DNA from 3 places in the Streptomyces sp. NPDC023838 genome. Region 1 is predicted to be linked to each of the others. Evidence: riboswitches for the same ligand, from Rfam matches in the RefSeq annotation. Region 1 holds a riboswitch; each other region holds the start of a gene.
The links. Region 1 has a riboswitch for thiamine pyrophosphate ahead of AB0G17_RS35630 (thiamine ABC transporter substrate-binding protein). Riboswitches for the same ligand answer to the same signal wherever they lie in the genome.
Positions count from the first base shown of each region.

Region 2: linked by a shared signal. The riboswitch ahead of thiC (phosphomethylpyrimidine synthase ThiC) and the one ahead of AB0G17_RS35630 (thiamine ABC transporter substrate-binding protein) in region 1 are both predicted to bind thiamine pyrophosphate.
Region 3: linked by a shared signal. The riboswitch ahead of thiO (glycine oxidase ThiO) and the one ahead of AB0G17_RS35630 (thiamine ABC transporter substrate-binding protein) in region 1 are both predicted to bind thiamine pyrophosphate.

Region 1 covers NZ_JBFAAD010000057.1:2,949-5,908, forward strand. Annotated here, with positions in the region: gene AB0G17_RS35630 (thiamine ABC transporter substrate-binding protein) at 1-951, opposite strand, end outside; TPP riboswitch at 1,033-1,142, opposite strand; gene rlmN (23S rRNA (adenine(2503)-C(2))-methyltransferase RlmN) at 1,160-2,266, opposite strand; gene AB0G17_RS35640 (phosphatidate cytidylyltransferase) at 2,370-2,960, opposite strand, start outside.
Region 2 covers NZ_JBFAAD010000003.1:206,982-209,941, reverse strand. Annotated here, with positions in the region: gene AB0G17_RS05230 (SsgA family sporulation/cell division regulator) at 10-444, shown strand; gene AB0G17_RS05225 (YibE/F family protein) at 452-1,786, opposite strand; TPP riboswitch at 1,858-1,992, shown strand; gene thiC (phosphomethylpyrimidine synthase ThiC) at 1,985-2,960, shown strand, end outside.
Region 3 covers NZ_JBFAAD010000055.1:28,144-31,103, forward strand. Annotated here, with positions in the region: gene AB0G17_RS35445 (thiazole synthase) at 1-13, opposite strand, end outside; gene thiS (sulfur carrier protein ThiS) at 17-259, opposite strand; gene thiO (glycine oxidase ThiO) at 256-1,452, opposite strand; TPP riboswitch at 1,450-1,563, opposite strand; gene AB0G17_RS35460 (FAD-dependent oxidoreductase) at 1,627-2,847, shown strand; gene AB0G17_RS35465 (Rv2175c family DNA-binding protein) at 2,891-2,960, shown strand, end outside.

The DNA of each region.
Region 1 (2,960 bases):
GTTCACGAACATGTTGAGCGGCATGTCCTCCTGGAACTTCTTGGAGATCAGGAAGTCGAGGAGCGCCTTGCCGCCCGCCTCGTTCCTGGCGCCCTTGAGGAGCCCCGCGAACTCGGTCTGGCGGAAGCAGGTGCCGGTGGCGACCCCGGTGGGGGCCTCGGTGGGCTGCGGCTTGGCGTACAGGACCTCGACGGGCGGGCTGGAGGCGTAGGAGACGACCAGCGGGCGCTCCCCCTTGGCCTTCTTGCCGCCGGCCGAGCCGGAGAAGTCCTGGTTGTAGGCCTGCTCCCAGCCGTCGACGACCTTGACGCCGTTGTCCTTGAGCTTCTTCCAGTAGTCCTGCCAGCCCTCGTCGCCGTACTGGGCGGCGCTGCCGAGCAGGAAGCCCAGGCCCGGCGAGGAGGTCGCCGCGTTCTCGGTGACCAGCAGGTTCTTGTACTCGGGCTTGATCAGGTCGGCGAAGGAGCTCGGCGGGGTGAGCTTCTTGTCCGCGAAGTACTTCTTGTCGTAGTTGACGCAGATGTCGCCGGTGTCGATCGGCGTGACCCGGTGCTTGCCCTTGTCGAGCTGGACGGCCGCGGGGACGGCGGCGAGGCCCTTCGCCTCGTACGGGGTGAAGATCCCGTTGTCGAGGGCGCGCGAGAGCAGGGTGTTGTCGACGCCGAAGAAGACGTCGCCGCGCGGGGAGCCCTTGGTGAGGATCTCCTGGTTGAGGGCCGCGCCCGCGTCGCCGCTCTTGAGGACCTTGACGGTGTAGCCGGTCTGCGCGGTGAACTCCTTGAGCACCGCGTCGGAGGCGGCGAACGAGTCGTGGCTGACCAGCGTGACGGTCTTGGACTTGGTGCCGCCGTCGGACTTGGCGCCCTCGTCCTTGCCGCCGCACGCGGCGAGCGTACTGACCCCGAGGGCGGCGGCGAGCGCGCCGGCCGCCATCTTCTTGGTACTGCGCATGGTGGTGATCCTCCTGGTGTGACCAGGAAGAGACGCGGCCCTGCCCGTACGACGGCGGGTCGTGCGAGCAGGGCGCAACAGCTTGAGTGATGACCGAACTTCCTACCCAGAATGACCTGGGCGAGGTTCAGAGGGTCTGCGACCTGACGGTGTCGCACTCTCAGCGCTGTGGCGCTCCCCTGTCGGAATATGCAATTTCGAGCCCAGACTACCTCTCGGTCGCGGCGAGCTGTCCGCACGCTCCGTCGATCTCCTGGCCACGGGTGTCCCGGACGGTGACCGGCACTCCGTGGGCCGCGATGGCCTCGACGAACGCCTTCTCGTCCTCGGGGCGCGAGGCGGTCCACTTCGAGCCCGGCGTCGGGTTCAGCGGGATCAGGTTGACGTGGACGCGCTTGCCCTTGAGGAGGCGGCCGAGCAGGTCACCGCGCCAGGCCTGGTCGTTGATGTCGCGGATCAGCGCGTACTCGATCGAGATGCGCCTGCCCGACTTCTCCGCGTACTCCCACGCCGCGTCCAGGACCTCGCGGACCTTCCAGCGGGTGTTGACCGGGACCAGGGTGTCGCGCAGCTCGTCGTCCGGCGCGTGCAGCGACACGGCGAGGCGGCACTTGAAGCCCTCGTCGGCGAAGCGGTGCATGGCGGGGACCAGGCCGACGGTGGAGACGGTGATGCCGCGCTGGGACAGGCCCAGCCCGTCGGGCTCGGGGTCGGTGAGGCGGCGGATGGCGCCCACGACCCGCTTGTAGTTGGCGAGCGGCTCGCCCATGCCCATGAAGACGATGTTCGACAGGCGCGCCGGGCCGCCGGGGACCTCGCCGTCGCGCAGCGCGCGCATGCCGTCGACGATCTGGTGCACGATCTCGGCGGTCGACAGGTTGCGGTCCAGGCCCGCCTGGCCGGTCGCGCAGAACGGGCAGTTCATGCCGCAGCCGGCCTGCGAGGAGATGCACATCGTCACCCGGTCGGGGTAGCGCATCAGGACCGACTCCACGAGCGTCCCGTCGTGCAGCCGCCACAGCGTCTTGCGGGTGGTGTCGTCGTCGCACGAGATGTGCCGCACCACCGACATCAGGTCCGGCAGCAGCTCCTCCTGGAGCCGGACGCGCGCGCCCGCGGGGATGTCGGTCCACTGGGCCGGGTCGTGCGCGTACCGCGCGAAGTAGTGCTGCGAGAGCTGCTTGGCGCGGAACGGCTTCTCGCCGATCGCGGCGACAGCCTCTTTCCGCTCGGCGGGCGAGAGGTCGGCGAGGTGCCGCGGCGGCTTCTTGGCTCCGCGGGGGGCGACGAAAGTGAGTTCTCCGGGCTTCGGCATGGTGTTACCAGTGTCGCAGACATACGGAAAGGGGCCCGCCGCCCTGTGGACAACGAGCCCCCGACCGCTGAAACAGCAGGTCAGCGCCTGGTGGAACGGTCGGTCAGCCACCACCGACGAAGATCACCAGCAGCAGCCACACCACCGGTGCCGTGGGCAGCAGGGAGTCCAGGCGGTCCATGATGCCGCCGTGGCCGGGCAGCAGCGTGCCCATGTCCTTGATGCCCAGGTCCCGCTTGATCATCGACTCGCCGAGGTCGCCGAGCGTGGCGCTCACCGCGACCGCGAGGCCGAGCAGCAGGCCCTGCCACCACTGGCCGTCGTCGATGAGGAAGTGCATGCACAGCGCCCCCGCCACCATCGCGAACGTCACCGCACCGGCCAGGCCCTCACGGGTCTTGCCGGGGCTGATGCGCGGCGCCAGCTTGGTCTTGCCGAAGCGCCAGCCGATCGCGTACGCGCCGGTGTCGCTGACCACGGTCAGCAGCAGGAAGACGAAGACCCGCCACGGCCCGTCGTCGGCACTCAGCATCATCGCCACGAACGTCGCCAGGAACGGCACGTAGAACGCCGCGAAGACACCGGCGGTGACATCTTTCAGATAACCCTCGGGCTTCTCTGTCATCCGCCACACCAACACCGCCAGCGAGGTCAGCGCCATCGCCACCCAGGCGCCCTCGGCACCGCGCGCGTA
Region 2 (2,960 bases), on a different contig from region 1:
GGGTACGTGATGCGTGAGGTCCTGGCAGAGGTCATGATGAGCTTCCTCGTCTCCGAGGAGCTCTCCTTCAGGATCCCGGTGGAGCTCGCGTACCGCGCCGACGATCCGTACGCGGTCCGCATGACCTTCCACCTTCCCGGGGACGAACCCGTGACCTGGACGTTCGGGCGGGAACTGCTGCTCGACGGCATCAACACCCCCACCGGTGACGGGGATGTGCACATCGCGCCCTCCCGCCCCGAGGAGCTCGGCGACGTCCACATCCGCCTCCAGGTCTCCGGCGAACGGGCGCTCTTCCGGGCCGGGGCGGGCCCGCTGGTGGCCTTCCTCGACCGCACCGACAGGCTCGTACCGCTGGGACAGGAGCGCGCGTTCGGCGACTTCGACGGACATCTGGACGAGGCGCTGGGGCGGATCCTGGCCGAGGAGCAGAACGCGGGCTGAGCGCCGCCTACTTCTTGCGGCGCCGGCCGCGTCCGCCCCGCACCGGACCGCGGGCCCCGGCGGCTGGGCGGTCGGCCGAGACCACCAGCGCCGCCAGGGCGGTGGTCACCGGCACCGAGGCCACCAGGCCGATCGAGCCCACCAGCGTCCGGACGATCTCCTCGGCGACCAGCTCGCTGTTGGCCACCGTCCCCACGCTGCTCTGTGCGATCGAGAACAGCAGCAACAGCGGGAGCGCCGCGCCCGCGTACGCCAGGACCAGGGTGTTGACCACCGACGCGATGTGGTCGCGGCCGATCCGGATGCCCGCCCGGTACAGCCCGCGCGGGCCCATCGTCGGGTTGGCCTCGTGGAGCTCCCAGACCGCCGACGTCTGGGTGACCGTCACATCGTCGAGCACACCGAGCGATCCGATGATCACGCCGGCCAGCAGCAGGCCGGACATGTCGATGTTCGGGTAGAGCCCGTGGATCAGGCCGGTGTTGTCGTCGGTGTTGCCGGTCAGCGAGGCCCAGCCGATGAAGAGCGACCCGAGCAGCCCGATCAGGACGAGTGAGACCAGCGTGCCGAGCACGGCGACCGAGGTGCGCGCCGACAAGCCGTGGCACATGTACAGCGCGATCAGCATGATCGCGCTCGACCCGACCACCGCGACCAGCAGCGGATTCGAGCCCTGGAGGATCGCGGGAAGGATGAAGAGCGTCAGCACGGCGAACGACACGACCAACGCGACGAGCGCCATCACCCCGCGCAGCCGCCCGACGACCACGACCGCGAGCGCGAAGATGCCCGCGAGCAGCGCCATCGGGAGCCGCCGGTTCACATCGGTCACCGAATACTGCAGGTCGTGCGGGGCGTCGGGGGCGTACGCGACGATCACGCCCTGCCCCTTGTGCAGTTGGCGCGGGGCATCCGGCTGGACGATCTCCGTGAACGTGCGGCCCTTCTCCTTGCCGCTGGTGACCTCGATGGTCGCCTTGGCGCACTGGCCCTGCTGGGAGCGCTTGGCCTCCTGGCCCTCGGGAGTCGAGGTGTCGCCGGTCGGCGGGGTCTGGCCGGCGTTGACCGTCTTGCAGTCGACCTTCTGGAGGGCGACCACCTTCGCCTGCTGGGTCTGGCGGTCGAAGCCGACCCCGGTGCGCTGGTGCGAGGGCGTCCCGCCGGGCCACAGGACGGCCAGGCCGACCACGACCGCCACCGAGAACGGGATCAGCACGGCGGCGATCACCTTGCGCAGGTGCTTCGAGACGGGCGCCGCGGGGCCGTGGCTGTGGGTGTGTCCATGGCCCTGGCCGTGCGGGTGTCCGTGGGCGTCTTCGGGGGGCTGCTCTGCTGACGTCACCGCCCGATCATCGCAAGAACGGCGGGGGCCCTCTGTTCAGCGCGCTGGAAATGGCGCTAGCGTGGTGACACCTTTGCACACGCGGGAGCTCGGAGCACCGGGCTGAGAGGGCGCTGAAAGCCGTACGAACCGTACGGAAGCGGCTGCGCCGACCGCCGAACCTGTTACCGGGTAATGCCGGCGTAGGGAGTAGGTCTCATGACCATTCAGGACGCACGCACGCCTGCCTCGAACCAGAACGAGGCCGGGAAGTCCATCGGCTGGCACAAGGGATACGTCGAGGGCTCGCGTCCCGACCTCCGGGTGCCGGTCCGCCAGGTGCACCTCACCAACGGCAAGGACGTCACGCTGTACGACACGTCCGGGCCGTACACGGACCCGAACATCGAGACGGACGTCCGCCGGGGACTCGCCCCGCTCCGGGAGAACTGGATCATCGCGCGCGGCGACACCGAGGAGTACGCGGGCCGCCCCGTCCGCCCCGAGGACGACGGCATCAAGCACACTTCGCCGCGCGGCGGCCTGAAGAACCTCGACGCGGTGTTCCCGGGCCGCCCGCGCCAGCCGCGCCGGGGCCGTGACGGCCAGGCCGTCACCCAGCTCGCCTACGCCCGCCGGGGCGAGATCACCCCGGAGATGGAGTACGTCGCGATCCGCGAGAACGTCTCCCCCGAGGTCGTGCGCGAGGAGATCGCGGCCGGGCGCGCCGTGCTGCCCGCCAACGTCAACCACCCCGAGATCGAGCCGATGATCATTGGCAAGCGGTTCCTGGTGAAGGTCAACGCCAACATCGGCAACTCCGCCGTCACCTCCTCCATCGAGGAGGAGGTCGACAAGATGACCTGGGCCACCCGCTGGGGCGCCGACACGGTCATGGACCTCTCCACCGGCCGCAACATCCACACCACCCGTGAGTGGGTGCTGCGCAACTCCCCCGTCCCGATCGGCACCGTGCCGCTCTACCAGGCGCTGGAGAAGGTCGACGGCCGCGCCGAGGAGCTGACCTGGGACATCTACAAGGACACGGTCATCGAGCAGGCCGAGCAGGGCGTCGACTACATGACGGTCCACGCGGGGGTGCTCCTGCGGTACGTGCCGCTCACCGCCCGCCGCAAGACCGGCATCGTCTCCCGCGGTGGCTCGATCATGGCCGCCTGGTGCCTCGCGCACCACA
Region 3 (2,960 bases), on a different contig from region 1:
GGTCGTCGGCCATGGTTCAGCCCCCCTGGACGGCGGTCAGGACCTCGACGCGGTCGCCCGCGCCGAGCGTGGTCGCGGCCCACTGGCCGCGCGGGACCACCGTCTCGTTGACGGCGGCGGCGACCCCGGCGGGCGCGGGCGCCAGAGTGGCGACGAGGACGTCGAGGGTGGTGCCGGGGGCGAGGTCGCGCGCCTCCCCGTTGACGTGGACGGAGACGGTCGTCGAGGAGACGGTCATACGGTCAGGGGAGACGGTCATACGGTCAGCTCCTGCGGTACGGACTCCGCCGGGGCGGAGGTGAAGCGGCGGGGGGTGAAGGGGCGCGCCTCGTCGGGCAGTTCGCCGGTGGCCAGCGCGTGCGCCAGCGCGTCGCCGGTGACGGGGGTGAGCAGCACCCCGTTGCGGTAGTGGCCGGTGGCCAGGTGCAGGCCGGGCAGGGCGGTCGGGCCGAGCAGCGGTGCGTTGTCGGGGGAGCCGGGGCGCAGCCCGGCGCGGGTCTCGGTCAGCGGCAGTTCGGTGATGCCGGGCACCAGTTCGTGCGCGTCGCGCAGCAGCTCGTAGACGCCGCCCGCGGTGACCGTGGTGTCCCAGCCCAGTTCCTCGCTGGTGGCGCCGACGACGAGTTCGCCGTCCGCGCGCGGCACCAGGTAGACGTGGCTGCCGCGGACCACCGCGCGGACGGTGCGGGACAGGAACGGCGCGTACGCGGGCGGCACGGTCAGCCGCAGCACCTGGCCCTTGACCGGGCGCACCGGCGGCCGCAGCTCGTCCGGGACCCCGGCGAGCCAGCCGCTGAGGCTGCCGCCCGCGAGGACGACCTGGTCGGCGGTGAGCTCGGTGCCGTCGGCCAGGACGGCCCCGGTGGCCCGCTCGCGCACCACCGAGAGCCGCTCGGCCCAGCCGCGGTGGAAGACCACCCCGGCCCGCTCGCACGCCGTCAGCAGGGCTCTGGTGAGGCGGCGCGGGTCGATCTGGTGGTCGCCGTCGACCCGCAGACCGCCGCGCACCCCGGGTGCCAGCATCGGCTCCAGGCGGCGGCACTCGCGCCCGGTGAGCCACTGGGAGTCGAGCCCCGAGCGCTGCTGGAGGGCGTGCAGGTCGCGCAGATGGGCGCGGTCGTCGGCGTCCAGGGCGACCGCCAGCGTGCCGCAGGCGCGGTAGCCGGTGCCGAGGCCGCTCGCCTGCTCCAGCTCGGCCACGAAGTCCGGGTAGCGCCGGGCGGAGGCCAGGTTGAGGCCGAGGAGGGTCTCCTCGCCGTAGTGGAGTTCGGTGACGGCGGCGAGCATGCCCGCCGCGACCTGGGCGGCGCCGCCGCCGGGTTCGGGGTCGGCGAGCGCGGTGCGCAAGCCCCGCTGCGCCGCCCGCCAGGCTGTGACGAGGCCGATGATGCCGCCCCCCACCACCAGTACGTCCGACCCGTGGGGAATTACCCCGTTTCGGGATGAATGCATGGGCGTCCAGCCCCTCCCTTCGCCGGCATGACCCGGATCAGGTTCGTACGGTCGGAGGCCGCTGCAGCCTCCCTCTCAGCCCGGTGCGTCCGGGCTCCCGCGAGTGCTTGTACGTGCGTCAGGCTAACGCCTGACCAGATTCCTGACGAACTGTCAGGTGTCTAAGGTGATCGGGTGAGCGAAAACCAGACGCATTCGGAACAGCGGCACGTGGTGGTCGTCGGCGCGGGCATGGCCGGGGTCCAGACCGCGGTGGCCCTGCGCGAACAGGGCTTCCCGGGCCGGATCACCCTCATCGGCGCCGAGCCCCACCAGCCGTACGACCGCCCCCCGCTCTCCAAGGCGGTGCTGCTCGGCAAGGCCGAGGGCTCGGCCTTCGAGGTGGACTTCGAAGGCCTGGGCGTCGACCTGCGCCTGGGCGAGACCGTCACGGACCTACGCGCGCGTGAGCACGAGATCGACACCGCGTCCGGGCCCGTCCCGTACGACGCGCTGGTCATCGCCTCCGGCGCCGAGCCGATCACCCTGCCCGGCATCGAGGACATGCCCGACGTCCATCTGCTGCGCACCCTGGAGGACGCCGGGCGGCTGCGCGCGGTCCTGAGCGCCCAGCGCCGCGTCGTGGTCGTCGGGGCGGGCTGGATCGGGGCCGAGTTCGCCACGGCCGCGCGCGAGGCGGGCTGCGCGGTCACCGTCGTGGAGGCCGCCGACCGGCCGCTGGCGGGCGCGCTGCCCGCCGAGGTCACCGAGCCGATGGCCGGCTGGTACGCGGAGAGCGGCGCCGAACTGCTCACCCACGCGCGCGTGGCGGCCGTCGAGCCGGGAGCCGTCGTCCTGGCCGACGGCCGCCGCCTCCCGGCCGACGCGGTCGTCGTGGGCATCGGCGCCCGGCCCACCACGGACTGGCTGGCGGGCACCGGCATCGAGCGGGGCGCGGAGGGCGCGGTCACGGCGGACGACCGGCTGCGCACCTCGCTGCCGGACGTCTACGCCGTCGGGGACTGCGCCTCCTTCCCTTCGGGAAGGTACGGAGAGCGGCTGCTCATCCACCACTGGGACAACGCGCTGCAGGGGCCGCGCACGGTGGCGGCGGACATCGTGGGCGAGGCGGTGCGGCCGTACGACCCGGTGCCGTACTTCTGGTCCGAGCAGTTCGGCAGGTTCGTGCAGTACGCGGGCCACCACGGCGGCGCCGACCGGCTGTTGTGGCGTGGCGACCCGGCGGGCGCCGCCTGGTCGGTCTGCTGGCTGCGCGACGGCGTGCTCGTCGCCCTCCTGGCCGTCGGCCGACCGCGCGATCTGGCGCAGGGCCGCAAGCTCATCGAAGCAGGTGCGAGGCTGGATCCGGTGCGCGCCGCCGACCCGTCCGTCCCCCTCAAGGCGGCAGTCGGCTGAGCTCCGGCTACCGAGTGTCAGTCCGGGATGGCACGCTTGTCCCGTGACCGAGATTGACGCGAAAACCGATGCACTCGTCCCCGCCTGGCTCCACCTTCCCGACATCGCGGAAA